2 regions of the Azoarcus sp. Soil_N_20 genome follow, and region 2 is predicted to be linked to the other one. Evidence: predicted binding sites of a transcription regulator. Region 2 holds the regulator's gene; the other holds the start of a gene.
What was found. The regulator FNR, encoded in region 2, switches genes on or off when oxygen is low (the NO sensors DNR and NnrR bind a similar motif). The targets are predictions, from matches to a motif close to TTGANCTAGNTCAA.
Positions count from the first base shown of each region.

Region 1 (14,418 bases), on a different contig from region 2:
GGCCCTTGCCGTCGTACCCGAAGCGCGCCACCTTGAGCACCGCCGGGAACAGACCGGCGTTGGCCTCGAGGATGTCGTCTTCGCTGCGGATCGCCGCGAAGGGACCGTGCGGCAGACCGTGGTCGGCGAGGAAGGTCTTCTCGGCGATCCGGTTCTGGCATACCGCGACCGCGCTCGCCGCCGGATGCACCGGGATGAACTTGGCGAGGTAGTCCAGGGTGTCGGCGGGAACGTTCTCGAACTCGGTGGTGACCGCCGCGCATTCGGCGGCCAGCGCATCGAGCGCGACGTAGTCCTCATAGGCGGCGACCAGATGATGATCGGCGATCATGGCGGCCGGGCTGTGCGGATCGGGGTCGAGCACCCAGACCTTGTAGCCCATCTCGTGGGCAGCCGAAACAAAAAAGCGGCCTAGCTGGCCGCCGCCGAGCATGCCGAGGGTGGCGGGCGGGAGGATCACGATGCGTGCCTTTCAGTCCAGTTTCATGTCGAGCACCGCCTGGGTCTGGCGGGCGCGGAAGGCGGTCAGTTTGTCGGCCAGGGCGGCATCCTCGTTGGCGAGCAATGCGACCGCGAACAGCGCCGCATTGGCGGCACCGGCTTCGCCGATGGCGAAGGTGGCGACCGGAATGCCCTTGGGCATCTGCACGATGGAGAGCAAGGAATCCTGTCCCGACAGCGCCTTCGACTGCACCGGCACGCCGAGGACCGGCAGCGTGGTCTTGGCCGCGACCATGCCCGGCAGGTGGGCGGCGCCGCCGGCACCGGCGATGATCGCCTTGAGCCCGCGCTCGCGTGCGGTTTCGGCGTATTCGAACATCAGGTCGGGGGTGCGGTGGGCGGACACGACCCTGGCCTCGAAGGGCACGTCGAACTCCTCCAGCATCCGGGCCGCGGCCTGCATGGTGGGCCAGTCGGAATTGGAGCCCATGATGATGCCGACGACCGGGCGGGTATCGCTCATTGCATTGTCCTCGGGAAACTTACTTGCCGGCGGCGCTTGCCGCGCGTCCAGCGGAAATCACGGTGTTTTCGAGCAGCATGGTGATGGTCATCGGGCCGACACCGCCGGGAACCGGGGTGATCAGGCCGGCGACCTCCTTGGCCGACTCGAAATCGACGTCGCCGCACAGTTTGCCCGCGTCAGGACCATCTTGCAGGCGGTTGATGCCGACGTCGATCACGGTGGCTCCGGGCTTGATCATGTCGCCGGTGACGAAGCGCGGCTTGCCGATCGCCGCCACCAGGATGTCGGCGCGGCGGGTGTGAAACAGCAGATCGCGGGTCTTCGAGTGACACACGGTGACGGTGGCGCCGGCATTGGTCAGCAGCATCGCCATCGGCTTGCCGACGATGTTGGAACGGCCGATCACCACCGCCTCGGCACCGGCCAGCGGCACGCCCTCGGCCTCGAACATCTTCATCACGCCATGCGGTGTACAGGGCAGGAAGGCGTGCTGGTTCTGCGACAGGCGGCCGACGTTCTCGGCGTGGAAGCCGTCGACATCCTTGGCCACGCTGATCGCCTCGAGCACCGCAGCCTCGTCGAACTGCCGCGGCAGCGGGAGCTGGACCAGAATGCCGTGCACGGTCGGGTCGGCATTGAGCTCGGCGAGCTTGTCCATGACCACCGCGGGGGCGACGTCGGCCGGGTAGTCGAGGCGCAGCGAACGGATGCCGGCCTTCTCGCAGGCGGCCACCTTGTTGCGCACGTAGACCGCAGAGGCCGGGCTCTCGCCGACCAGGATGACCGCCAGACACGGTTGCACGCCACGCGCGGAGAGCGCCGCGGCACGTTCGGCGATTTCGCCACGCACCCGGGCCGAGAGCGCGTTGCCATCAATAATGCGAGCGGTCATCGAAGAAGCCTCGAAAAAGCTCGCAATTTTAGCAGCATCGGCAGACAGGTAGGGTGAGCTTCAGCCCTCTCCGACTCTGACGGTCTGGAAGAGTCAGTGGCGAAGGCGGTAGCCAACCCCGCTGATCGTTTCGAGCTGACGTGCTTCTCGACCGAGCTTACGCCGCAGCGTGCACACGACCGCGTCGACCACGTTGCTGCTCCCCGAGTACGTCACCCCCCATACATGGCGCAGGAGCTCTCCGCGCGAAACGGCCTTGTCCGCGTGTTCAAGGAGATACTGGATGAGATCGAACTCAAGCGGCGTCAGGGATACGCGCTCCGTGTCCAGTACCAGTTCGCGCGCCGCAACGTCGAGCAGTGGCGGAACGTGGACGATGCCCAGTTCGACCGCAGCAAGTTCGGCCAGCCAGCCGTCAACCGAGCGCGGCCCGAAGTCGAGCATGGCACTGTGATAGGCCAGTCCATCCATTTCCACCTCGCCCCCAGCGAGGATGGTGAAGCCCAGGTGCTGCGCGACAGCAGCATAGGGGCGCAGATCGCGAACGGTGAGGTACACCCGGCGCAGCCCCGGACGCATTTCCATGTAGGTGCGCTTGAGGTCGAGCCAGATCGCGGCCTGAACATCCGACGGCGCCTCGCCCTCGACCCGACTCAGCCAGCGCCGGCAAAAAAGCGCGGTTTCGCCCGCGGCGAGGGGATGATCGGCGAGATGCGCGCGCCATATGGCGGTCACCGGATCGTCGCGTAACCACGCCGCATCCACTCGATCGCCGGGCAGCTTGCAGCACAAGCCGAGGACCGCGGCGTCGCGCCCCCGCACCACCGAGAAGGCCCCGGGAAGGCGCTTCCACCAGTCCAGCAGCACCGCGGCAGCGGTCGCGCCTTCGTGCACGCGGATGATCGCCGTGAGGCCTTCGTCATCGCTCCCCAGCGCCGGCTCGACCGCCAGTTGCTGGGTGCCGCGCGGGAAGAACGCTTCGCGCACAACCGGATTCTCGATCAGATAGAGCATGTCGGCGGTGTAGCGCCACGATTCGCTGCCGACGCCAAGCGTTGTTTCACTGCGCAACTGGCGCCAGGCAATGCGCTGACAATCGAGATAGCGTGCCGGATCGCGGGCGCGGAGCGAGCGCGCGACGGCGTCGCGCACCGCGTCGTGGATGACCAGCCCGTCGCTCGCGCTGTCGACGAAGGGCAGACGTCGCAGGCGGTCATAGGCATCCTGGGGAGCAAACTGCGGAAACAGGCTGCGCAGCAGCGAAATGGTCGTTCGCCGGGTGACCGACGCGCCCTCGAGGATGCGCCGCGTCCCGGCGTCGCCCACATCGGCGAGAAACATGTTGGTGAGTTCGTCGAGCGCATTCTGCAGCGGCACCTGCTCCAGCGCCAGCCCGGGGCGATCCTGGCATGCGGCCGCCGCGAGGCGCAGCGCAAGCGGGTGACCGCAGGTGAAGCGGCTCAGGCGCACCGCATCCTCGCCACGGGTGCCGAGGCGGGCGAGCAGTTCGATCGCGTCGCCTTCGTCGAGTGGCGCGAGCGCGATCGACTGCAGCACCTGCGCGCTGCCCGGCAATGCGTGCCAGGCCACGAACGGGCGCTCACGACCGAAGAACAGCACGCGCACGTTGTCTCGCAGGGCGGGCACGAAGACCTGCCGCAGCCAGGTGTCCATGAGACGAAAGACCTCGTAGGTGTCGAGCATCAACACCACCGTCCCGGCCAACTCGCCGAGGCGCTGGGTGAGCGCCTCGATGGCGGCGTCGCACCCGATGGCCTCGCCCACGGCGAGCAGGAAGCCATTCTCGGTGGGTTCGATGCGGCGACAGTCGAGGCTCACCACCGCTGCGCCGGCAGCGCGGGCGTCGGCGGCGAAGCGCCCCATCAGGGCGCTCTTGCCCACCCCGGCAATACCGTGAACATGGATCACGCGAGGTCCGTCGGCATTCAGTATGGCGCCAAGGGCGGCGCGCTCCGCGGCCCGGCCGATGAAGTCCTCGCGGGCCCGGCTCTCGAGCAAGTCCGCCATACGCTGTGGCATCACGTTCTCCCGGGTCTTTACTCACTATAGGCGAGGCGCCGCTCCTCCGCGGCTCTCGGGCCCCTCATGATTTCCTCATCACTCCGTCACGCCGGGGCGAAATGGGCAGCTATAAAAAAAGAACGGCTAAGTCGGCCGCAGCAACCATCAAGGAGGGCCGAAACATGAGCACCGAATGGAAACTCAAGGGCGAGTATCTCGAGAGCTGCAGCTGCAAGGGCGCTTGCCCGTGCATCTACCTCGGTTCACCGACGGAGGGGGCCTGCACCGCTCTCGTGGGCTGGCATATCGACCAGGGCAGTTTTGGCACGGTCGGCCTGGACGGCCTCAACGCGGTCGTCGCCCTGCACTCACCGGGGAACATGGCCGAGGGCAAGTGGAAGGTGGTGTTGTATCTCGACCAGGCGGCCGACGTCTCGCAAACCGAAGCGCTCGGCACCATCTTTGGCGGCAAGGCCGGTGGCCACCCTGCCCTGCTCGCGTCATTCATCGCCGAAGTGCTCGCCGTGGAGCAGTTGCCGATCCGCTTCGACAGCGAACCCGGTCGCCGGCGCTTCCGCATCGGCGACAGCGCCGAAGCCGACGTGCAGGCAATCGAGGGCCAGGGCGGCGCCGAAGTCACGATACGGAATCACCCGCTGGCCGTAGCGCCGGGCGAGACCCTCACCGTGGCAAAGTCGCGCGCCTTGCGTCATCAGGCGCACGGCGTCGATCTGGCGCTGGCCGATCGCACCGCGTTCTACTCACCCTTCAGCTACGCGGGCCCCTGAGGGAGTAGCCGTCATGGAAAGGACGATGCGCGGCCTGCGCGCACGCGCGCAGCTCTCCACCGCTGTCGCACTGGCACTCCTCGCCGGGCTCACTGCGCTCGCCTGGGCGTACATGATCGGCCTCGCGGCGCATGCGGACATGGGCCACGCCGCCATGCCCGCGACCGCCTTCGAGTTCATCGCGGTCAGCGTACTGATGTGGTCGGTGATGATGGTCGCCATGATGTTGCCCGGCGCGGCTCCGATGATCTTCACCTTTTCCACGGTGGCGCGCCGTCGCGCCGATGGCGAGGCGAGCGCATTCGTGCCGACGTGGATTTTCGTCGCGGGCTACCTCGCGGTGTGGACTGCCTTTTCCTTGCTCGCCGCCCTTGGCCAGTGGGCCCTGTACGACCGCGGCCTGCTCGACTCGGCGATGGGCCGGACCGGGCCGATCGCGGGCGCGGCGCTGCTTGTCCTTGCCGGCGCCTTCCAGTGGAGTGCCCTCAAGGAGGCCTGCCTGACCAAGTGCCGCACACCCCTGAGCTTTCTCCTCACGGAATGGCGCGAGGGCCGGCGCGGCGCCTTCGTCATGGGTCTGCGCCACGGCGCGTTCTGCGTCGGCTGCTGCTGGGCACTGATGCTGCTGATGTTCGTCGGTGGCGTGATGAGCCTGGTGTGGATGGGCGGGCTGGGAATCTACATGCTGGTGGAGAAGGTCGTGCCTGCGGGTCAGCTCTTCAGCCGGATCAGCGGTGTGGTGCTGGTGTTTACTGGCCTCGCCCTGGCGATGGTCACGCTGAGCTCCACCTAGCAAGCAAGCGGCGGGGGCTCAGGGTTGGCGCGAACCGGCACTCGGCTCGTCGCAGGCATCGAGGCATCGCAGTTGACCACGTATCAACGCGCAGCCGGCTTCGTGGGCGTCATCGGACAGGTCATCGAGCTCGTCTGACGCCGGGCGACGCCGAGCCAGGCAAGCATCTGCGGCGAACGGCTCACGCGCTCATCGAAGGCTTCGTCGAAAAAAAGTGGCGGAGAGCCGGCGAGCGCGAAGCCCCGTCGATCGCGCTCATGTCGCCCACCCACGGGCCGAGAGCGCGTTGCCATCAACAATGCGAGCGGTCATCGAAGAAGCCTCGAAACAGTTCGCAACTTTGACAGCAGCGGCCCGCCTGTTGGGCGCGCTTCAGCCCGCCGCAGGGGGTGGCTCGGGCACGAGTGCCAGAACCGGGCAGCTGTGGCCGACTGAGTAACCCTACGGGGGATCTTGCGGACGGATCGCGACTCACCCCGTTGACGCGCTTCCCGCAAGGAAACGATTCAGGCGGCTTCAGCCTCTGCCACCGCCCTTCGACCACGTTCGAAGGCCAGCCGATTGAGGTCGAGCAGCGCCGGTTTGCGGCTGGCGAAGCGTGCAAGTACCGCATCGCGCAGCACATCGGCGGGAAACGGCAGGCGGTCGGCCATGGCGCCGAGCATCACGGTGTTGCCGAGGCGGATATTGCCGAGCTCGAGCGCCAGCGCGCTGGCATCGAAGGCATGGACATCCACGCCCAGGGCACGCATCTGCGCCACCGGATCGGCCGGATAGTCGTACAGCCCGAGGTTGACCACCGGCGGCACCACCCGGCCCAGATTCACCAGCGCAACGCCGCCCGGGCGCAGCATGTGCACCCAGCGCAGGGCCTCGGCCGCCTCGAAGCCGACCAGCAGATCGGCCTGTCCGGCCGCGATCTGCGGCGACAGCACCTGCTCGCCGAAACGCAGGTGCGAGGTCACCACCCCGCCACGCTGGCTCATGCCGGCGACTTCGGTTTTCTTGACATCGTGGCCGAGCGACAGCGCCGCTTCGGCGAGGATTTCGGTCGCGGTCATCACGCCCTGGCCGCCAATGCCGCATACCAGAATATTGCTCATGATCATGATGGCGTCCCCACCTTGCGCAGGAAGGCGACCGGCTGCGCCGGTCGGGCATGGACGATGGCCTCGGGCGCACAGGGCTGCACGCACAGACCGCAGCCGGTACAGGCTGCGGTCTCGATGCGGACAAAGGCGAGATCGACCTCCTTGCCCGAAGCCTTGACTGCCTTCTCGCGCCGGGTCACGTGGATCGCCGGACAACCGACATCGACGCAGTTGCCGCAGCCGGTACAGCGCTCGTCCATCACCTTGTACGGCGGCGTCGCCCGGTAATCGTCGATCAGCACGCAGGGGCGGTCGGTGATGATGACCGAGGGCTCGGCGACCTTCGTTTCCTCACGCAGGGCCCTGAACAGCACCGGCAGCTGATAGGGATCGACCACGCGGATGCGTTCGGCCCTGACCCCGAGGGCTTCGCACAGTTTTGCAAAATCGATCCGTGGTGCGGCTTCGCCGTGGATGTCGCGCCCGGTGCCGGGGTTGTCCTGGCCGCCGGTCATGCCCACCGCACGGTTGTCGAGCAGCAGCACGGTGACGTTGCCGCGATTCCAGGTGATGTCGAGCAGGCCCTGCATGCCCATGTGCAGGAAGGTGGAATCGCCGATCACGGCAACGACGCTCTTGTTGTCGTCGGTGGTGCCGCGGCCCTTGTCCATGCCCAGCGCCACGCCCATCGAGGCGCCCATCGAGATGCAGGTGTCGAGCGCGTTCCACGGTTGTCCGGCGCCCAGGGTGTAGCAGCCGATATCGCCCGAGATCGAGATGTTGCGCAGCTGCGACAAGGTGTAATACACGCCGAGGTGCGGACAGGCCACGCACATCGTGGGCGGACGCGGGAACACCTTCTGCGCGGCCACCTCCGCCCCCGCCGGCGCTACCTCGCCGAGCAGGCCGGCGATCGCGGGACGCAGGACCTCGGGCGAGAGTTCGCCGGTTCGGGGCAGGATGTCCTTGCCGGTGCAGACGATGCCCGCTGCGCGCAACTCGGTTTCGACCAGCGCTTCGGTTTCTTCGACCACGACCACCTGCTCCACCCCCTCGGCGAAGGTCCGGGCCAGCTCGAGCGGCAGCGGATGGGCGAAGCCGAGCTTGAGCACCGGCGCATCGGGGAAGGCCTCGCGCACATGCATGAAGGCCGGACCGGAGGCAATGAAGCCGACCCGCCGGTCGCTGCCCGCGATCACCGGATTCAGATCGCTGCCTTCGGCTTCCGCGCGCAGCGCGCCATCGCGCTCGAACATCAGCGGCAGCCGCGGCCTGGCGTTGCCCGGCACCATGACCCAGCGCCGCGGATCCTTGACGAAGCCGGTCGGCTCGCAGGTTTCGCGCGCGGCGCCGAGGACCCGGCCCTTGACGTGACAGATGCGGGTGGTGAGGCGCAGGATCACCGGGCAGAGGTGACGCTCGGACAGCGCGAAGGCCGCGCGGGTCATGTCGTAGGCTTCCTGCGCATCGGCCGGCTCGAACACAGGCAGATGGGCAAAACGCCCCCAATAGCGCGAGTCCTGCTCGTTCTGCGACGACGACATGCCGACATCGTCGGCGACCGCGATCACCAGCCCGCCCTCGGTACCGGTCACGGTCATCGTCATCAGCGCGTCGGAGGCGACATTGAGCCCGACATGCTTCATCGCGCAGAAGGCACGCGCACCGACCATGGACGCGCCGAGCGCGACCTCGAGCGACACCTTCTCGTTCACCGACCATTCGGCGTAGAGCTCGGGGTAGGTCGCGAGAACCTCGAGAATCTCGGTGGAGGGCGTACCGGGATAGGCGGCGGCAACCCGGCAACCACCATCGCGCACTGCAAGCGCGACCGCCTCGTTGCCGGACAGGAACAGGTACTGATGGGTCGAGGCTGGCAGGGGTGCGCCCATGGGCATGGCTCCGTCGTCGGGTCGGACAAAGGAGCAGACATTACCGATCGGTCGACAATACCGGGTTGATACAGGTCAACGCGGTGCGGATTGCACCGGCCGCTAGACGATCCGCGGCGGACTCGGGCACTTGAGTCCGATCTGCGTCACCACGCCATGCATATCCATGTCACGCACGGTCAGCACGAAGCTGCCGATCGCGACCTTGTCGCCGACCACGGCACGGCGGCCGAGTCGCTTCAGCATCATGTCGCACAGCGGCAGCGGTTGCTCTTCCGGATCGAGTTCGAAACCATAGGCCTGCGCAAGATCGCCGGCCGAACACGACGGATCGACCACGAATTCGCCGAAGAAGCCGGCGTGAGCCGACAACTCGCGTTCGGTCACGACACTGAAAACGCGGGCCAGGGGCTCGGCATAGTCGTCAGCCGCCGCGAACCAGACCGAATCACCCGCCGCCAGCCGGGTATCGACCTGCAAATCGTGCAGGCGGCCACGTCGCACCAGCGATACGCAGCGCACCGACAGCCCGCCATGATCGGCGGCGATGTTGTCGGGGTGACGCCCTTCTGCCGCTGAGCCGGAAGCAACACGAAATTCGAGCAGATCGAGCGATGCCTTGTCACCCACCCAGACCTCGCGCCGGTCGACCGGTTCGTCGCGCGGCGGGACTTCGACCTTGAGCCAGCGCGCCGCCACCGGCACCGTCGCCCCCTGGATCAGCAAGGACACCAGCACCACGGCGAAAGCCACATCGAACAACAGCCGGGATTCGGGCACGCCCATCATCACCGGCACGATCGCCAGCACGATCGGCACCGCGCCACGCAGGCCCACCCACGAGATGTAGGTCACCTCGCGCGGCTTGAAATGAAAGGGCCACAGTCCGATCGTCACCGCCAGCGGGCGCGCGACCAGCATCAGGAATACCGCCATCGCCAGGGCCTCGGGGGCGTGATCGACGAGATGCGATGGCGTCACCAGCAAGCCCAGCACCAGGAACATGCCGGCCTGCGCCAGCCAGGCCAGACCGTCCATGACCCGCAACACATGTTCGGTCGCATGGCAGCGCCGATTGCCCACCACCAGCCCGGCAATGTAGACGGCCAGGAAGCCACTGCCGTCCATCAGGTTGGTGGCGGCAAACACCATCAGCCCGCCCGACACGATGAGCAGGGCGTAGAGACCTTCCGGGAGCTGAAGCCGGACCAGCAGGCGCGCCAGCACCCAGCCGCCGGCGACGCCGAGCACCGCGCCGATGGTGAGCTGGGATGTCAGCAACGCCAGGAAGCGACCGACGCCGGCCTGCTCGGGAAGCAGCAGCATCTCCACCAGCACGGTGACCAGCAGGATGGCCATCGGGTCGTTGGCGCCGGACTCGATCTCGAGCGTGGCCTTGACCCGCTCGTTGAGCCGCACCCCGCTATTGCGCAGCAGGGCGAACACGGCTGCCGCATCGGTGGAGCCGACGATGGCCGCCAGCAGCATGCCGAGCCGCCAGTCCACATCGAGCAACCAGGTGGCGAACACGCCCAGGGTCGCGGCAGTGCCGACCACCCCCCAGCTGGCCAGCACCGCAGCCGGCCACAGTGCCACCCGAAAGCTCTCCACCCGGGTCCGCAAGCCACCGTCGAGGAGGATGACGGCAAGGGCAAGATGGCCGACCAGGGTCGCGGTGGCAAAATCATCGAAACGGATGCCACCCGGGCCGTCCTCGCCGGCGAGCATGCCGACGAGCAGAAACAGCAGCAGCAGCGGGAGTCCCAGACGCGCCGATACGGTGCTCGCTAGCACGCTGATGAACAGCAATACACCGACGAGCAGGAAGAGGCCATTCAGCGCAGTCATAGACAGAACTTATCATGGCAGGTGAGCAATGCCTATGCGTACCTGCCGCGTCCGGTCTGTCGGTTGCGACGATGGCTCAACGGGTGGCGGCGGTCGGCTCCACGGTGACGACATGCTGCACCAGCTCGGCCAGCGAATGGGCGCCCATCTTCTCCATCACGCGGGCGCGGTGCACCTCGACGGTCTTGATGCTGATGCCGAGCACGTCGGCGATTTGCTTGTTGAGCTTGCCGGCGATGATCAGGTCGAGCACCTCGCGCTCGCGCTGGGTGAGGTGATCGAGGCGTCGGACCGTATCGGCCTCGAGCTTGCGCTTCGAGCGGCTGTTGCGCTCCTGCTGCAAACACTGTTCGATCAGGCGCAGCATGTCCTGGTCGCCGAACGGCTTCTCGATGAAATCCACCGCCCCCTTCTTGAGCGCGGACACCGCCATCGGCACGTCGCCGTGACCGGTGATGAAGATCACCGGCAAGGTGAAGCGCTTGCGCCCGAGTTCCTCGAACAGCTCCAGCCCGCTCATGCCGGGCATGCGCACGTCGAGCACCAGGCAGCCGGACATCGACTCGCGCCATGCGGCGAGAAAGCTTTCGGCGGAATCGAACGCCGCCACCGCATACCCGCTGGACTCGAGCATCCAGACCAGGGAGTCACGCAGGGCTTCGTCATCGTCGACGATGTAGATCTGTTGGTCAGGCACTGCGCGCGACTCGCTCACTTGCGGCCTCCGTGGGCAAGGTAAAGGAGAATATGGTACCCCCTTCCGGGTTGACGTCGACAATCAGGCGGCCATCGTGAAACTCGATGATCGAGCGGCAGATGTTGAGCCCCATGCCCATGCCCTCGGCCTTGGTGGTATAGAAAGGCGTGAACAGGCGGGCCCGGTCCTCCTCGCTGATGCCATGGCCGCGATCGATGACCGCCACTTCGACCGAGTGCGGCCCGAAGGGACGCGCACGCGCCACCAGCGTGCGCTCCTCGGGCAGCACGTCGCTCATCGCATCGAGCCCGTTGCGGACCAGATTGAGCACCACCTGCTCGATCATGATGCGGTCGGCGTAAACCGCCGGCAGCCCCGGTGCGACTTCGGCCACCAGCCGGATGCCGAGACGGCGCGCATCGATCTCGGCAAATCCGAGCGCATCGTCGAGTATGTCGGCGATCTGCACCGCATTGCGGCGCGGCTCGCTCTTCTTCACGAACTCGCGGATGCGGCGGATGATCTTGCCCGCGCGCTCGGCCTGGAAGCTGGCCTTCTGCATCGCGGCAAGGAGGTCCTCGGGTTTGCTGTTGCCGGACTGCATGCGGGTGACGCAACCGGCACAGTAGTTGGCAATGGCCGACAGCGGCTGGTTGAGTTCGTGGGCCAGCGTCGAAGCCATTTCACCCATGGTGATCAGGCGCGAGGTGCGCTCGAGCCGCTCCTCCTGCTGACGCGAGATTTCTGCGGTCTGTTTGCGGTCGGTGATGTCGGTGGCGATGCCCATCCGCACCACCCGGCCGTCCACCCAGCGCGTGGCGTGTTCGCGCACGTGGTACCAGCGTCCGGACAGCGGATGCTGCAGCTCGCCGTCGAACAGTTCGCGCGGCAGGTCGGCCACGCTCAGGCCGCGCGGGTCGACCCGGTAGTCGCCCCGCTCAGGCTGCGGCACCGCCACCCCGCGCACCGTGCGCCCGACCGCATCGAAACCATGAATGGCCTTGAACGCACGATTGGCGAACAGGATCTCGTCGGTGCCGGCGTCGGACACGAACACCGCCGCATCCAGCCCGTCGAGCACCGCCTCGAAGCGCTCATGGGCGGCCTCGAGCGCGGCACGCACGCGCTTGGGTTCGGTGATGTCGGTCACCGAGGCCATCCAGCCGGTCTGACGGCCGGTGAGATCGATCAGCGGTGACAGATAGAAGCGCGCATCGAGCCTCTCGCCGTTCTTGCGCCGGATGCGCATTTCGAAACCGCTGGAAGGCGCCCGCCCGCCCAGCGTCAGCTCGAGATTGCGCGCACAGACATCGAGCTCCTCGGTCGGCCAGTACGGAAACGGCGCCTCGGCCCCGAGCAACTCGTCCTCGTCGAACCCGACCATGCGGCAAAAGGCGGAATTGACGTAGATGATGCGACCGCTGAGATCGATCGCGCGCAGGCCGGTAATGACCGAATCCTCCATCGCCTTGCGAAACGCCGACTCGGCGCGCAAGGCCTCCTCGGCGGCCTTGCGCCCGGTGATGTCGTGCGCCACCGCATACACCAGCTTTTCGGCCCGCACCGGGTTGATGCTCCACACCAGCCACTTGTAGCTGCCGTCGGCACACAGGCAACGATTCTCGAACTTGACCGGCTGCCCCGCGGCCAGCAGGCGCAACTGCTCCAGTGTGGAGGCGACATCGTCGCGATGCACCAGGTCGAGCATCGGCTTGCCCGGCAGCTCGCGCGGGGAATGGCCGAGGATGCGTTCGAAAGCCGGGTTGCAGCGCCTGAACGATCCATCGAGGCCGACCACGCACAACATGTCGAGCGACAGGTTGAACAGGCGATCACGCTCCTTCTCGACCTGAACCCGGCGCAGTACGTGCATGCGCAGCAGCCACAGGGTCCACAGCACGATCACCGACAGGCCGATGATCAGCACGATCGGCAGCGCCTGGGGGAGTTGCCCGCCGGTGCGGAACGCGGTCGCACGCAGGACGAGGCCATTGCCGGGCGGATCGAGCGGGAGCTCGAACGCCACGCTTTCGTCGAGATCCTTGAGCGCGGAGTTCACCGCCAGCGTCTCGCCGTCGGCATTCAACAACGCCAGTCGATACTTCTCCGCAAACCATCCCGGGACCAGATGGCGTACCACCCGCTCGATCGAATACACGCCGACAATGGCCCCACGAAAATCGCGTCCGTGGCGGATCGGCACATAGACTTCGAGCACGGTCAAACCGCGCGCCGTAGTGTAGGCCTCGCCGTAGGCGGCGCGGCCGCCGTCGCGTGCGCGGACGAAGGCCGCCGACTGCGGCGCCGCCAGCGCGTCGCCGGCGAGCCAGTCGGTGGTATCGAACGGTGCCGACCAGCGCACGATTCCGTCCTCCCCCACCCAGACCACGTTGACCAGTTCGCCATTGTTGGCGATGTGCTGATTGGCGCGCAGCTGGAATCCGTCCGGATCGAGCGCCTGGGCCGCCAGGTCGCGGGCGAGCTGACCGAGGAACTCCTCGGTGCCCTGCATGTGCAGCCGCATGGTCTGCTCCGCCCACTGGACGTCGCGCGCCACCGCATTGCGCTGGCTGTCGAGTTCGCGGGTCTGCAACAGGCCGACGAGGGCGAGCATCGACAGCGCAAAGACGACGACCGCGACATAAGGCGCCGTCCAGTACCAGCGATTGGGTGCGGATTGAGCAGGATCGTCGGTTTCGGTCATGAGTGAACGCGGGGGAAAACTGCGGGGGACGCCGGAGTCGCGAACGTCGACATGCACCGGTCCGGATGACGCTGCATTGTTGCCGCGCCTTGGCCCCAGCCGGCATCGGGTATTACCCTAGTGGTGCGCTTCGGGTTTCCGCCAATTCTTTGTCGGTCGATAACACAACACAATACGGCAATGTTCCTGCGCACAACCCTTCGGCTCCTGAATGTCCTGGCCGTGATGCTGCTGACGGGTCCCGCGGGAGCGGCCGAGCCTGCCGGCGCGGTGCAGCCGGTCAGGATCGGCGTAACCGGTCCATTTACCGGCGGCTCGAGCCCGATGGGGGTCTCGATGCGTGAAGGCATCCGCATCGCGGTCGCCGAAATCAACGCCGGCGGCGGACTCCTGGGGCGCCCGGTCGAGCTGATCGAGCGCGATGATGAAGCGCGTAACGAGCGTGGGGCCCAAGTCGTCCAGGAATTGCTGAACAAGGAAGGGGTGGTCGCCGGCCTCGGCATCGTCAATACCGGTGTCGCCCTCGCCAGCCAGCGCTATTACCAGCAGGCGAGGATACCGGTGATCACCTCGGTCGCCACCGGTTCGCTGGTCACCAAGCAATTCCAGCCGCCCGAATTCGCCGAGAACTTTGTGTTCCGGGTATCGGCGAACGACACCCTGCAGGCGGCGATGATCGTCGAGGAAGCCATCGATCGACGGGGCTTGCGACGGGTCGCCATTT
Region 1 is NZ_JBDGKX010000004.1:68,058-82,475, reverse strand. It holds gene AC3A35_RS09860 (5-(carboxyamino)imidazole ribonucleotide synthase) at 1-460, opposite strand, end outside; gene purE (5-(carboxyamino)imidazole ribonucleotide mutase) at 473-964, opposite strand; gene folD (bifunctional methylenetetrahydrofolate dehydrogenase/methenyltetrahydrofolate cyclohydrolase FolD) at 984-1,859, opposite strand; gene AC3A35_RS09845 (winged helix-turn-helix domain-containing protein) at 1,953-3,899, opposite strand; gene AC3A35_RS09840 (DUF1326 domain-containing protein) at 4,064-4,669, shown strand; gene AC3A35_RS09835 (DUF2182 domain-containing protein) at 4,683-5,462, shown strand; gene AC3A35_RS09830 (indolepyruvate oxidoreductase subunit beta) at 5,969-6,571, opposite strand; gene AC3A35_RS09825 (thiamine pyrophosphate-dependent enzyme) at 6,568-8,445, opposite strand; gene AC3A35_RS09820 (potassium/proton antiporter) at 8,548-10,293, opposite strand; gene AC3A35_RS09815 (response regulator transcription factor) at 10,370-11,008, opposite strand; gene AC3A35_RS09810 (PAS domain S-box protein) at 10,983-13,694, opposite strand; gene AC3A35_RS09805 (ABC transporter substrate-binding protein) at 13,920-14,418, shown strand, end outside.
Region 1: a site for FNR is predicted at 8,511-8,524, ahead of AC3A35_RS09825 (thiamine pyrophosphate-dependent enzyme). Genes of this name have one in related genera too.

Region 2 (14,418 bases):
GTTGACACTGGCCTCGACCCCGGGCAGACGGTTGAGCACCTTCTCCAGCCGGGTGGAACAGGCTGCGCAAGTCATGCCGCCGATGGAAAGCTCGAGTGTAGCCGCGGACGCATGGCCGGCTGAGGGCGCCGTCAGACGGGATGGATTTTCTGGCATCGTGTTTCTGCCTTGCAGTATTTTGACATGAGGTGCAGTCTAAACTCCGTACCTGAGTACGGAGTCAACACATGGACCAACAAATCAGCAAGGAACTGACCATCGGTGCGTTGGCCCGAGCGGCCGAGGTCGGCGTCGAAACGATCCGCTACTACCAGCGCCGCGGCCTGCTTGCCGAGCCACAGCAGTTGCGCGGAAGCTATCGCGTATACGGGACGCCTGCACTCGCCCGCCTGCGCGCGATCCGCCGCGCCCAGCAGTTGGGCTTCTCGCTCGACGAGATCGATGGCCTGCTGGCACTCAACGAGGACACCGACCGCGAACGCGCACGGGCCCTGGCCCAGGCAAAAATCAAACTGATCGACGACCGGATCCGGCAACTGGCCGATATGCGGGCAGCCCTCGCCGAGCTCGTAAACTGCTGCCAGCACACTGATGCAACGGCGCCCTGCCCCATCTTGCGCGCACTGTCGAGCGAGCAGTAGCGGCCGCCCCCTGACGCGCCGGGATCAGATCGTGCACACCACCCCGCTCCACAACTGGCCGCCGAGGGTGGGCGCATGGAACAGCCCGAACACTCCGAAACCGAGCACCAGCAAACCCGACGCAAACCGGACCTTGCTGTTGCGGGTGAGGTCACGGAAGCGTTTGAACAGCATCCCGGCGAGCATCAGATTGGGCAAGGTGCCGAGCCCGAAGGCCAGCATCAGGCCCGCTCCGCGGGGGGCCGATCCGGTAACCAATGCCGTCGCAAGGATCGAATACACCAGACCACAGGGCAGGAACCCCCACAACAGGCCGAGTGGCAAGGCCTGCTTGACCGAACGAGCGGGCAGAAAGCGTCGGGTAAGGGGCTGGATGCGGCGCCACAGCTGATGCCCTAGCCGCTCCACCGGGGCGAGCAGCCGGGTGAAACCGGTGAGATAGAGCCCGAGCGCAATCAGCATCAGATTGGCGAGCACGTAGAGCGTGATCTGCACCGGCAGCACGCCATCGTAGAGCATGCCGACCGAACCGATTGCGCCAAGCAGGGCACCGATTGCGGTATAGGTGCCGATCCGGCCGAGATTGTAGGCCAGATGGATCGGCCACTGCCGACCGCGGTCTGTCGGCGTCTGCACCTGCACGGTCAGGGCGCCGACAATACCGCCGCACATGGACACGCAGTGGGTGCCGCCGAGCAGGCCGATCAGGAAGACGGCCAGATAACCGGTTTCGGGCATAGATTCTCAGAACTGGGCAGGGGACGCGGAGTGCGCATTCTACGCCGCTCCCCTCGCCCTCACCGTCAGATGACCCGGGAATACCGGGCGCGCTCGCGATCCGCACGCAGGTAGCGGTCGAACACCATCGCGATACCGCGTACGAGCAGACGCCCTGCAGGCTCGACACTGAGCCAGTCCCCATCCAGCTTGACCAGCCCTGCAGCCTCCATCTCCTTGAGGTCGGCCAGCTCCTCGGCAAAGTACTCGCGGAAGTTGATCAGGTGGGCGATTTCGATCGATTCGATCGACAGCTCGAAATGGCACATCAGCGCCTGGATGATGGCACGGCGCAGGAGGTCGTCGGCGGTGAGTTCGATCCCGCGCAACACGGGCAGCTGGTCACGGTCGAGTGCATCGTAGTACTCGTCGAGGGTCTTCACGTTCTGCGAGTAGACCGGACCGATCTTGCCGATGGCAGACACACCGAAGGCGAGCAGATCGCATTCCGCCTGGGTGGAATAGCCCTGGAAGTTGCGATGCAGGCGCCCCTGACGCTGGGCAACGGTGAGCTCGTCGTCGGGCTTGGCGAAGTGGTCCATGCCGATATAGACGTAACCCGATTCGGTAAGCCGCCGGATCGCCAGTTGCAGGATCTGCAGCTTGGAATCGGCCGACGGCAGATCGCTCTGGGCAATCCGGCGCTGCGGCTTGAACAGCCCGGGCAGGTGCGCATAGCTGTACAGCGAGATGCGATCCGGGGACAGTTCGAGCACCTGCTCGAGGGTGCGGTTGAAGCTGATCACGTTCTGCTTGGGCAGGCCGTAGATCAGGTCCATGCTGATCGACTTGAAGCCGGTGGCGCGCGCGGCATCCATCACCAGCTTGGTTTCCTCGACGCTCTGGACCCGGTTGGTGGCAATCTGGACGTCCTCGGCGAAATCCTGCACGCCGACGCTCATGCGGTTGAAGCCGAGATCGGCGAGCATCTCGACCGTATCGAAATCGACCTTGCGCGGATCGACCTCGATCGAGTACTCGCCGTTGGGCACGAGGTTGAAGTGCTTGCGCACCGACTCCATCAACTGGTGCATCTCGCCGTGCGACAGGAAGGTCGGGGTGCCGCCACCGAGGTGCAACTGCGTGACCTGCCTCGTTCCGCCCAGCGCAGCCACCTGCATCTCGATCTCTTTCGCCAGGTAATTCAAATACTTGGCCGAGCGCCCATGATCCTTGGTGATGATCTTGTTGCAGGCACAGTAGTAGCAGATCGTGTTACAGAACGGGATGTGGAAGTATAATGACAACGGTCGACTCACCCCACCGACGGCGCGTTTGCCAAGCCAGTCGGTCAGCGCGCGAGCGTCGAATGCCTCGACGAAACGATCTGCCGTGGGATAAGAGGTATAACGGGGCCCGTTGATGTCGAAACGACGAATCAGCTGGGGATCGAATAGAAGTTCTGTCTGGCTGGTCATGGTCGCGCTGCGTCAAGGTGTACTTAACAATGGCAGAAAGCCGGCATTTTGTGGTTGACTTGGATCAACGGCGGGAATATACCCGATCCAGACACGGAGCAAGTTTACTGTGCAAATGAAGGCAACGGTGCCGATCACCACGGCAGCACTCAAGACCGCGTGCTCCCAATGCAACCTCCTCGAATTGTGCCTGCCTTTCGGCATGTCCGATACCGAGCTCGACCGGCTCGACGAACTCGTCGGGGCCCGGCGCAAGATCAAACGCCAGCAGCCCTTGTACCGAGCGGGGGAATTGTTCGAAGCCATCTATGCGATCCGCGCCGGTTCATTCAAGACCGACGTCTTGCTCGAGGACGGTCGCGAACAGGTCACCGGTTTTCAGATGACCGGCGAGATCCTCGGCCTCGACGGTATCAGCACCGAACTCCACTCCTGCAACGCCGTGGCGCTCGAGGACAGCGAAGTCTGCGTGATTCCGTACGCCAAACTCGAAGAACTCTCGCGTGTCGTAGAGGGTCTGCAGCACCAGTTCCACAAGGTCATGAGTCGCGAGATCGTGCGCGACCATGGCGTGATGATGCTGCTTGGCTCGATGCGTGCGGAGGAACGTCTGGCTGCCTTCCTGCTCAACATGTCGCAACGCTTCACTGCGCGGGGCTTTTCTGCGGCGGAGTTTCACTTGCGGATGACGCGCGAGGAGATCGGCTCCTACCTGGGGCTGAAACTCGAGACCGTGTCGCGTGCTTTTTCCCGCTTCCAGGAAGAGGGCCTCGTTGCCGTTCAGCAGAAGCACATCCGCATCCTCAACAACGCGGGGCTCAAAAAGCTGATCCAGCACCAGCAGGGTGCGCGCTGAGCGGCATTCGACAGAACGAATCCTGCCGCAGGACATCAAACGACCTGTGCGAGCCAGCCGGCCGGGTTCTTGCTCAGCGCGACCGACACGATCCAGCCGAAAACCAGTAGTGCCGCACCATAGGCAATGGCCCGAATCCGCCGTGTGCGTCCACGCTTGAGGGCGATCGTACCGAGCACCACATACGCCACCAGGCCGATGACCTTGGCGGTAATCCAGTCGGCCTGGAACGGATACTGGCCGATCATCACTGCCATCGTGATGGCACTGCCGAGCAGTGCGGTGTCGACGACATGGGGCAAGGTTCGGGTGAGACGATGCGCGAGCAGGCGATGGTCACCGAGCATCCACCATCCGCGCAACGCGAATCCACCAACGCTCAGTATCGCGCAACTCACATGTATGTACTTGAGCGTCTGATACACGCCATATCTCCAGGAATGAAGCCTTTCGGCCAGAAACCCGACGCAGCCACGGCCTGCGCGCGGGACCCAGCCGAGGTTAGAATTCAGCCTTGACTGACGGAGCATGCAATGACTCATCCCCCTTCCGATCTCACCGCCCTGCTACGCCAGATTCCACTGTTTGGCGAACTGTCCGACCCGGAACTCGAGCGCGTCGCCCGCTTTACGCGAGAGCGCCATCTCACCAAGGGCGAGCTGCTGTTCCAGCGTGGCGATATGGCTCATGGCTTCTACTTCGTGGTATCCGGTCAGTTGAAGCTCGCATTTTCGTCCGCCCAGGGAAACGAAAAGGTTGTCGAGATCGTCGGCCCGCAACAGAGTTTCGGTGAAGCGGTGATGTTCATGGACCGCCCCTACCCGGTGTTCGCCGAGGCCCTGAGCGACATGGCACTGCTGCACATCGGCCAGAACGTGGTGTCGGAACTGGTCGATCAGGATCCCGGGTTTGCCCGCAAGCTTCTCGCCGGGATGGCCATCAGGCTGCACAACATGGTGCGCGACGTCGAGACCTACTCGCTGCGTTCGAGCACTCAACGCGTGATCGGCTATCTGCTGCAGCAAACCGGTAGCGACGACGGAAAACCCGCAGAAATTTCGCTGCCGACCAGCAAGCAGGTCATCGCCTCACGCCTCAACCTGACCCCTGAAACCCTGTCTCGAATCTTCCACGACCTCGCCGACAACGGACTGATCAGCGTGCATGGAAAACGTATCGAACTGCATGACCCCCGCGCCCTGGCACGCTACAACGGCTGAACCAAGCTCGCATTCGAAGTTTCCAACAGACGCGCCCGCGGCCACCTTGACCAGAGTCAAGCCCGCGCTTGCGCCTTGTGCAACGCGGCCACTCAGGCCGCATCCTTCGGCACCGCCTCCTTGCCCCGGCCGAGGAAACTGCCGATCAGGTCCACCGGCACCGGAAAGACCAGGGTCGAACTCTTGTCACCGGCCACTTGGGTAAGGGTCTGCAGATAGCGCAATTGCATGGCCGCCGGTTCGCGCGACAACATTGCAGCTGCTTCCATCAGCGCCTGCGCCGCCTGTTTTTCGCCTTCCGCATGAATCACTTTGGCGCGGCGCTCGCGTTCTGCCTCGGCCTGACGGGCGATCGCGCGCACCATGCTCTCGTTCAGATCGATATGCTTGATCTCGACGTTGGTCACCTTGATGCCCCATGAGTCGGTCTGCGCATCGAGAATCTGCTGTACATCAAGGTTGAGCCGCTCGCGCTCGGCCAACATCTCGTCGAGTTCGTGTTTGCCGAGCACCGCGCGCAAGGTCGTTTGTGCCAGCTGGCTGGTCGCGACCAGGAAGTTCTCGACCTGGATGATCGCCTTCTCCGGGTCGACCACACGGAAGAACACGATTGCATTCACCTTGACCGACACGTTGTCGCGCGAAATCACGTCCTGCGAAGGCACATCCATGGTCACCACGCGCAGATCCACCTTCACCATCTGCTGCACACCCGGGATCACGATCACCAGACCAGGGCCCTTTACTTTCCAGAAGCGGCCAAGCATGAAGATCACACCGCGCTCGTACTCGCGCAGGATCCTGATCGAAGCGACAACGAGAAATATGAGCAGGAGCAGGAGGGGCGCAAAGCCAAGTTGGAGATCGATCATGATGAGGCGCTCCGTAAATTTGGGGAATCGGTTACCGGTGAAACATCCACCACAAGCCCGTTGAGGCAATCGACCCGCACCCTGCTGCCAGGTTCGAGCGGGGCATTCGAGCGGGCCCGCCAGCGCTCGCCATGCACCATCACCCACCATCCGCCTTCGACCGCGGGGCCGATGACGGTACCGCATGCGCCGGCCATCTCCTCCCGCCCGCTCACCACCGGGCGCTTGAAGCTGCGGGCGGCAAAGCTGCCGATCGCCAGCAGCACCGCCGCACTGGTGAGCGCCAGGCCGATGACCAACGCCACTGGGACACCAAAACCTGGGGCCTCGGTGTCCATCAGGAACAGCCCGCCGACAATGAAGGCGATGACGCCGCCGACGCCGAGCACGCCGAAGCTCGGGATGAAGGCCTCGGCCAGCATCAAACCGGCACCGATCGCCAGCAACAGCACCCCCGCCCAATTAACCGGCAGCAACTGGAAGGCGTAGAGCGCAATCAGCAGCGAAATGGCGCCGGCCACACCCGGCACACCGAAGCCCGGCGAGGTGAACTCGAAGAACAGGCCGTAGATCCCGATCATCATCAGGATCAGCGCCACCTGCGGATGTGCCAGCGAGGCGAGGATGCGGTTGCGCCAGTCCGGCTCGTGGTGCTCAATGGTGGCGTTGGCGGTGGCGAGCACCACCTTGCCGCCGATCAGGGCAATTTCGCGGCCATCGAGCTGCGCGAGCAGTGCAGGAACGTCGGCCGCAATCATATCGATCACCTTCTGCGCCAGCGCATCCTCTGCCGACAGGCTCGCCGCCTCGCGCACCGCGCGTTCGGCAAAATCGGCGTTGCGCCCGCGCAGCTGTGCCAGGCTGCGGATGTAGGCGGTGGCATCCTCGACCGATTTGGCGGTCATCGCATCGGTACCGGCGAGCGGCTTCGATGTCGGCTTTGGCGCGGGTTGCGCGGAAGGTCTCGTGGCAGCGTCACCATTCCCGGAGGATGCGGCATCCTTTTTCTTGTTATCGGCCCCTGCAGCCTGCTCATCCTCGGCGGGTTCGGGCCGCGTTTCGGGGCCGGGTTTGCCCGGCTGGGCCCCACCGATGCCGATCGCCACCGGGGTCGCGGCACCAAGGTTGGTCGCCGGCGCCATCGCCGCGATATGACTCGCGTACAGGATGTAAGTACCGGCGCTCGCCGCCCGCGCGCCCTCTGGCGATACGAAGGTGACCACCGGCACCGGAGAGGCAAGAATATCCTTGATGATGATGCGCATCGAGGTGTCGAGGCCGCCGGGAGTATCCATTTCGATCACGACCAGCCCGGTACCGGATCGAGCGGCACGGGCAAGACCGCGATGAATGTAATCGGCCGTCGCCGGGCCGATCACGCCCTCGACACCCAATTGCAGCACGCTCGCGCTGGCTGCGGCTGCCGGCCCACCGACCATCACCAGTGCGATCAGCACCAGTGCCAGCCCGATGACGCGCCAAGACCGTGAAACCGCGCATGCTTGCATGGGGTGACCTCCGTGGCTGCCAGGTCGTCAAATCGGCGAATCTGCTCCTTGTGTGGGAGTCCGCACCCGGGCAGAAGTTCTGCCCTCCTCAACGCTCCATCACGTAAGTACCCGGGGCCGGAGCGAGTGCAGGGTACTGAGCGGTTGCAGCCGGCCGCGCTTCGACCAACTCGCCCGCGCGCGGCTTGAGCCACGCCATCCAGTCGGTCCACCAGCTCCCGTCGTGCTCGATGGCACTGGCCCGCCACTGCTCCGCCGTATCCGAACGGTGCGCTTCTGCCACCCAGAACTTGCGCTTGGCCGGCGTCACCACGGGATTGATGATGCCCAGGATATGACCCGAGCTCGACAGCACGTAACGCTTGGGGCCGGTGACATGGTTATTCACCTTGTAAGTCTGCATCCAGGGGGCGATGTGATCGTCCTCCGCTGCAACCGCGTACAGCGGCTGTGAAACGCGGGCAAGATCGAGCGGCTCGCCGGCCACCGCGAGGGCATCCGGATGCACCAGCGCGTTGTTCAGATAAAGCTCACGCAGATACCACGCATGCATCGCAAACGGCATACGGGTGGTATCCATGTTCCAGTACAGCACATCGAATGGCGGCGGCGTATCGCCGTAGAGCCAGCCGTGCACCACGTAGTGCCAGATCAGGCCATTGGAGCGCAGCAGCCGGAAGGCCGACGCCATCTCCCTGCCATCGAGGAAGCCCTTGGTCGCCATGTTGTTGGTGATGTAGCGAATGCTCGCATCGTCGATGAACACCTCGATGTCACCGGGCTTGTGGAAATCAACCAGCGTGGTGAGCAAGGTCCAGTCGGCAACGGGCACCTCCTCCGCCTTGAAATGACGGTTGGCCCAGGCCATGTACATCGCCAGTGCAGTCCCGCCGATGCAGTAACCCACGGCATGGACCTTGTGCGCACCGGTAAAACTCCGTGCCACCTCGACGATGGCGTGCACCCCGTCCACAAGATAGTCGTCGAAGCGGCAGTCACGCATCGATCCGTCCGGGTTCTTCCAGCTGGTGATGAACACATCCAGGCCCTGGTCGAGCAAGAAGCGGATCATGCTTTTCTTCGGCACCAGATCGAGAATGTAGAACTTGTTGATCCAGGGGGTGACAATGACGACCGGTTCGGCATGCACTGCGCGCTGGGTCGGCGCATAGTGAATGACTTCGAGCAGGCGATTGCGGAACACCACGGCCCCTTCGGTGGTCGCCAGATTCTCGCCGACGCGAAAATCACCGGGGTCGGTCATTCGCACATCCCCGGCCTTGAGGTCATCGAGGAAATTGCGGAAACCATTGACCAGACTCTCGCCTTGGGTCTCCGACGCCTTGCGCAGCGCCACCGGATTGGTCCACAGAAAGTTGGTCGGCGCCATCGCATTGAGCCAGTTCCGCCACCAGAACGCCGCCCTGCGCCGCTCCTTCCCCGCCAGCCCCGGGGTGTCGAAAAGCATGTTCTGCATGTGGTGTGTGAATGCGAGATACCACTCCTTGGTCAGATCCCAGGTGGGGTACTCGCTCCATACCGGGTCAGCGAAGCGGGCATCATCTGCATTCGGACGAATCGGATCGCTGCTCTGCAGTCCGAGCATGCGATTCATCGAGTGCAGTTGCAGCTTCCACAAATCGGTCGACAGTCCGGCAAGGCGCTCGGCAAGCTCCTGCGGATGTGCCGCCCACGCGAGATGGGCGTGAATGATAGGGGCACTCATGCCGAGTGGATCGACAGTACCCTCGACCCCATCATGCAGCTCACGCATTGCACGCTTGACCACCTGGCCGGGATCGAACTGCTCGACACGCCGTGGCCTGCCACCTTTGGAGGAATGATTGCCTCCGCTCCTGCTTGTTCTTGTGGTCATGACTTACTCCGGCATTACGGGCGGGAGCATGGGCTCCCGCCTCAATTCAGTGGGTAGGCGACCCGCGCTTCGGGCACGATCGACGCGGGCCAACCCGGTAGCGCATTGACCAGTTCGGCAAAGGTCGCAGTCGTTTCAGCCTCTCCATGGACAAGGAAAGTTCGTCGTGGCGGCGGTTCAATATGACGCATCCATTCGAGCAGTGCCGGCTGATCTGCATGCGCCGAGAGTCCGCCTATGGTGTAGATATCTGCCCGCACAGGAATGCGCTCGCCAAAAATTGTCACCACCCGGGCCTTGTCGACCAGCCTGCGTCCGAGCGTGCCCGCGGCCTGGAAGCCGGCGATGATGACCGAGCACTCCCGCCGTCCGAGGTTATAGCGCAAATGGAATTTGATTCGTCCGGCATCGCACATTCCGCTGGCAGAGATGATCACTAGTCCCCCGTGGTGGTGGTTCAACGCCATCGACTCTTCAACGTCGGCAACAAAACGCAATCGAAAGCGTTCGTGGTTCGACCGGGTCCAGGCCAGAAGTTCGCGCGTTTCATCATCCCACAATGCGGAATGTTGCAGCGTGAGGTCGGTGACCGCGGTGGCCATCGGCGAGTCCACAACCACCTCCAGGTTCGGCACCCGCCCCGAACGCACCAGTTGCGCCAGCACGAATACCACTTCTTGGGTGCGCCCTACCGCAAAAGCGGGAATGATGACGTTCCCCCCCTTGCGCCTCAACGTGTCGGTAAGCACATGAACGAGCTCATTCTCGGTGTCGACCATCGCTCGATGGGCACGATTGCCGTAGGTGGTCTCGATACAGAGAAGATCGGCATCCCTCACAATAAAGGGATCTCGCAACACTGGCCGCCCGGGCTGCCCAAGATCGCCGGTGAACACGATCTTGCGTGCGCTCCCGCGCTCGCTCACCTCGACCTCGATGATCGCGGAGCCCAGGATGTGACCCGCCTCGTGGAAACGGCAGACCACCCCTTTGCCCGGATGCAGCGTGGCCTCGTAGTCGACCCGGCGCAGCCGATGCAGGGTGCTGCGTGCCTGCTCCACCGTATACAGCGGCGCAACATCCCAGCCTCGTCGCGCATGCCGCGAGCGATGTCGCCGGTTGGCCAATTCGGCCTCTTTCTCCTGGATGTACGCCGAGTCGAGCAACATGACCCCGAGCAGATCGACCGTGGCCGATGTGGCATGCACCGGACCGCGATAGCCAAGTGCAAGCAAACGGGGCAAGAGCCCGGAGTGATCGAGGTGGGCATGAGTCAGCAACACGAAATCGATCTGCTCAAGATCGAAATCAAGCGCACGCAGATTCTTCAGCCCGGCTTCCTTGCCCCCCTGAAACATGCCGCAATCGACCATGAAGGCACCGCCCTCATGACGCACGACAGCACAGGATCCGGTCACCTCTCCGACTGCACCATAGAATGTGATGTCCATGTTCCCTCCGCTCTTCAGCATCACCCATACGTTCTGGTCCGGAGTTGACTGCGATCAAGCATAGGGAGGATGCTTGACTGACTATAATTGCTTATTGATGGCGTCTAAAGGAGCAGCGACATGTTCAAGCATATTCTCGTACCAACGGACGGATCTCCCCTCTCGGAGGGCACAGTAGCCCGTGCGATCACGTATGCAAAAGAGACAGGGGCGAGAATCACGTTCTTCTATGCTCAGCCCGATTTCCCCATGCCCATCTATGGCGAAGGTGCGTTGATCGATCCGACCACGCCCGAACAGTTTGCCCGCTCTGCACAACAGGAGGCCGAGCACATTCTCGAACGCGCCAAGGCGGCTGCAGATGCTGCCGGCGTACTCTCCGGCACGGATACACTGGTCAACGAAGTCCCGTATGAGGCCATCATCGACGCCGCCGATCGTCACGGCTGCGACCTGATATTCATGGCATCCCATGGGCGCAAAGGCATTGCCGGCCTGCTGCTCGGCAGCGAGACCCAAAAGGTGCTGACCCACAGCAAAACCCCGGTACTCGTCTATCGATAATGACACTCGCAGGTGTCGAAAGCAGAACGGCCCGCGTTGCGGGCCGTTCTGCTTCAATGCTGATGCAACTCCGGATGATTTATCTCGTCGGCGGTGCGCTGAAAGTAGAGGGTCGTCAGGCTCGATGCCGCACAGATCAGCCAAAAGGCAAAAAAACCGATCGAATAAGTCGCGAGTGGATCGAGATGAATCGGATCACCGAACAGATACAATTCGCGCGGGTTGATCACGGTAAAGAAAACAGCCTCCACCACTCCAGCCACCAGGAACGACGGCCAAAGCACCTGAATCAGTTTCTGCATGGAAGTACCCTCCTTACCGTGCAACAACGAACGTGGTTGAGTTACCGCTGAGCGTCTGCTTTCGCCTTCTGCTCGTCTTCGGCCATGTGGCGCATCGCGTAGCGGTAAATATACGCCCCCATGACGAGAATAAAGCCAATCGTAAACAGGCTGAGGAGACCGATGTCGGTCGTAAACAACTCCTTCCAGGCCATGATAAAACCTCCTTCGTCGACAGATTAAGAACCAAATGGATCAACCCTTATTTCCGTCTCTGTCGGAAGGTATGCGGTCCCGTTCATCCGCCAGCTGCGGGACTCGTCTTCTAGCTGAAACAACCAGCGTCCCGTGCTCAGGGGCTTGATCGCGCCCTCGAACACGCCCCCCGGCCCGCTCAGGAACAGCTCCTGATCAGACCCGCCACGGGTGGGGTGTGCAATCGTCAGCCGAATCGATTGCGGCAGATCTTCGGGCTTCGCCGCAGACAGATCGATTCGCAGGGAGTCGGTGCGGACCCTCAGTTGCGCGGACAGGCCCAATTCCTTCGCACGCTCGGTACGTCCAATCGTCTGAACGATCGCGCGGCCTTCCTTGTAGTAGTCATCGACCACCAGTCCGTCCCAGGTATTGATCGCGATGGCCAGGGTAATGAAGCCCGCAATCACCGCAGTTGCCGGCAGGGCAATCAGGAACCAGGGCCAGCCCTGCTTGTACCAGGGCTCGGCTTTCTTGTTGGACACAGTAACGCTCATTGTTCAGTCATCTCAGCGAGGAAAAAGGAAAGTGGTCTTCTCGCGCAGCCTGAGACTTGGTTCGTCCTCGGGGTACACTTCGAAGAACACCTCGTTCGCGCCGGGTTTACCCACATCATAGGGAACAAGCACCTGCAGCGTCACTGCCTGCGTGGCCGCGGCACCGACATCGATGCGGTGATCGCCGCCAATCTTTACACCTTCCAGTCCGGTGGCCTCAAAGATGAACGTCCGCGGACGTTCAGTCATGTTCATCACCTGCAGGCGATAGACGTTCTCGATCAGCCCGCCTTCCACTTCACGGGCAAGCGACATCCGGTCACGAATTACATCGACCCGTAGCGGATCACGAGTCGCGAGGCCCCAGACGAATGCCAGACTGATCAGAATCAGAACCGTACCGTATATCAGGGTACGCGGTCTGAACACATGCCCGATGATCTCCTTGCTGCCCCAGCCCCTTTTGATCGCATTCTCGGTCGAATAACGGATCAGCCCCCGCGGGTAGTCCATCTTGTCCATCACCTGATCGCATGCGTCTATGCATGCGGCACAGCCGATGCATTCGTACTGCAGCCCCTGGCGAATGTCGATGCCGGTCGGGCAAACCTGCACGCAGATTCCACAATCCACACAATCACCCTTGGCGATCGCCTTGGGTTCGACGCCTTTCTTGCGCGCTCCGCGCGGTTCTCCACGTCCTTCGTCATAAGTGATCACCAACGTGTCGGGATCGAACATGACCGCCTGGAAGCGGGCGTACGGGCACATATACTTGCACACCTGTTCTCGCATCACGCCGGCAAATAGATAGGTAAAACCGCCGTAGAACAGGATCCAGAACAGTTCCCACGGACCAAAGTCCAGTGTCCTCACCGACTGCAACAACTCTTCCAGCGGCGAGAAATACGCCACGAACGTAAATCCGGTCCACAGCGCAACCGCACCCCAGGCACCGTACTTTGCTGCCTTGATTGCGAACTTTCTCGGCCCCATCGGGGCTTTGTCGAGCTTCATCCGCTTGTTGCGGTCACCTTCGATCTTCTGCTCGATCCACATGAAGATCTCAGTGTAGACCGTCTGCGGACATGCATAGCCACACCACAGGCGTCCTGCGATCGCCGTAAAGAAGAACAGCCCGTACGCAGAAATGATCAGCAGGATGGCGAGAAAAAACACATCCTGAGGCCAGAACACCCAGCCAAAAATGTAGAACTTGCGCTCGGTCAGATGCAACAGCACGGCCTGCCGGTCATTCCACACCAACCAGGGCAAACCATAGAAAATGATCTGGGTAATCCACACCAAGGCCCATCGCCAGGTGGCGAAAAGCCCGGTTACCGCCCGCATATAGACCTTCTGTCGGACGGCGTAGAGGGTATCTTGCTCCGGGGGCGGAGACACGGAGGCTTGAGGCTTGGGGGCTGGGCTGTTCATGATCGCTTTATTAGTGGATTCTTATTTTTATGATTGAAAATAGCTCCGGGGGCGCAAGCCCCCGGAGCATTCTGCTTACTTCTTGTCCTTGTTCAGGCTAAGCACATAACCGGCTAGGATATGAACCTTGGCTTCTCCGAGGAAATCCTTGAACGCGGGCATCTGGTTCTGACGGCCATTGGTGATCGTCTCGATGATCGTCGCTTCGGAAGACCCATACAGCCACGTAGTGTTCGTCAAATCAAGAGCCCCGAGCATCGGATTGCCCTTCGCATCAGCACCGTGGCAGGCCACGCAGTTCTGGTCGAACATGTCCTTGCCGCGCTGGGCGCGCAGGGAATCATGCGCCAGGCCCGACAGGGAACGCACGTAGTTGGCCACGTCCTTGACCCCTTCACCACCCAGCGCCGGGCCAAACGGCGGCATCACACCCATACGCCCGCCGAGAATGGTGGTCTTGATGGTGTCGGCTTCGCCACCCCAGTTCCACTCGCTGTCGGTAAGGTTCGGGAAGCCCTTTGCCCCCTGAGCGGCAGAACCGTGACATTGCGCACAGTAGGTCAGGAACATGCGCTGACCCATGGCATTGGCTTCCGGATCCGCCGCCACGGCCATCAGATCCATTCCTTCGTACTTGGCGAAGATCGGTCCGTATTTCTCGTCGGCAACCTTCATCTCGGTACCGTACTGACTGAGCTGACCACGATCGGCGTTCAGGTTGCCAAAACCAGGATAGATCGAAAGATAGACGATGCCGAAGATGAT
Region 2 is NZ_JBDGKX010000018.1:21,386-35,803, reverse strand. It holds gene AC3A35_RS24240 (heavy metal translocating P-type ATPase) at 1-156, opposite strand, end outside; gene AC3A35_RS24235 (MerR family transcriptional regulator) at 228-641, shown strand; gene AC3A35_RS24230 (sulfite exporter TauE/SafE family protein) at 666-1,379, opposite strand; gene hemN (oxygen-independent coproporphyrinogen III oxidase) at 1,445-2,836, opposite strand; gene fnr (fumarate/nitrate reduction transcriptional regulator Fnr) at 2,952-3,692, shown strand; gene AC3A35_RS24215 (SirB2 family protein) at 3,728-4,117, opposite strand; gene AC3A35_RS24210 (Crp/Fnr family transcriptional regulator) at 4,226-4,912, shown strand; gene AC3A35_RS24205 (slipin family protein) at 5,005-5,784, opposite strand; gene AC3A35_RS24200 (NfeD family protein) at 5,781-7,292, opposite strand; gene AC3A35_RS24195 (PHA/PHB synthase family protein) at 7,381-9,066, opposite strand; gene AC3A35_RS24190 (MBL fold metallo-hydrolase RNA specificity domain-containing protein) at 9,210-10,619, opposite strand; gene AC3A35_RS24185 (universal stress protein) at 10,740-11,183, shown strand; gene AC3A35_RS24180 (hypothetical protein) at 11,237-11,485, opposite strand; gene AC3A35_RS24175 (DUF3149 domain-containing protein) at 11,527-11,679, opposite strand; gene AC3A35_RS24170 (FixH family protein) at 11,704-12,204, opposite strand; gene ccoG (cytochrome c oxidase accessory protein CcoG) at 12,229-13,653, opposite strand; gene ccoP (cytochrome-c oxidase, cbb3-type subunit III) at 13,729-14,418, opposite strand, start outside.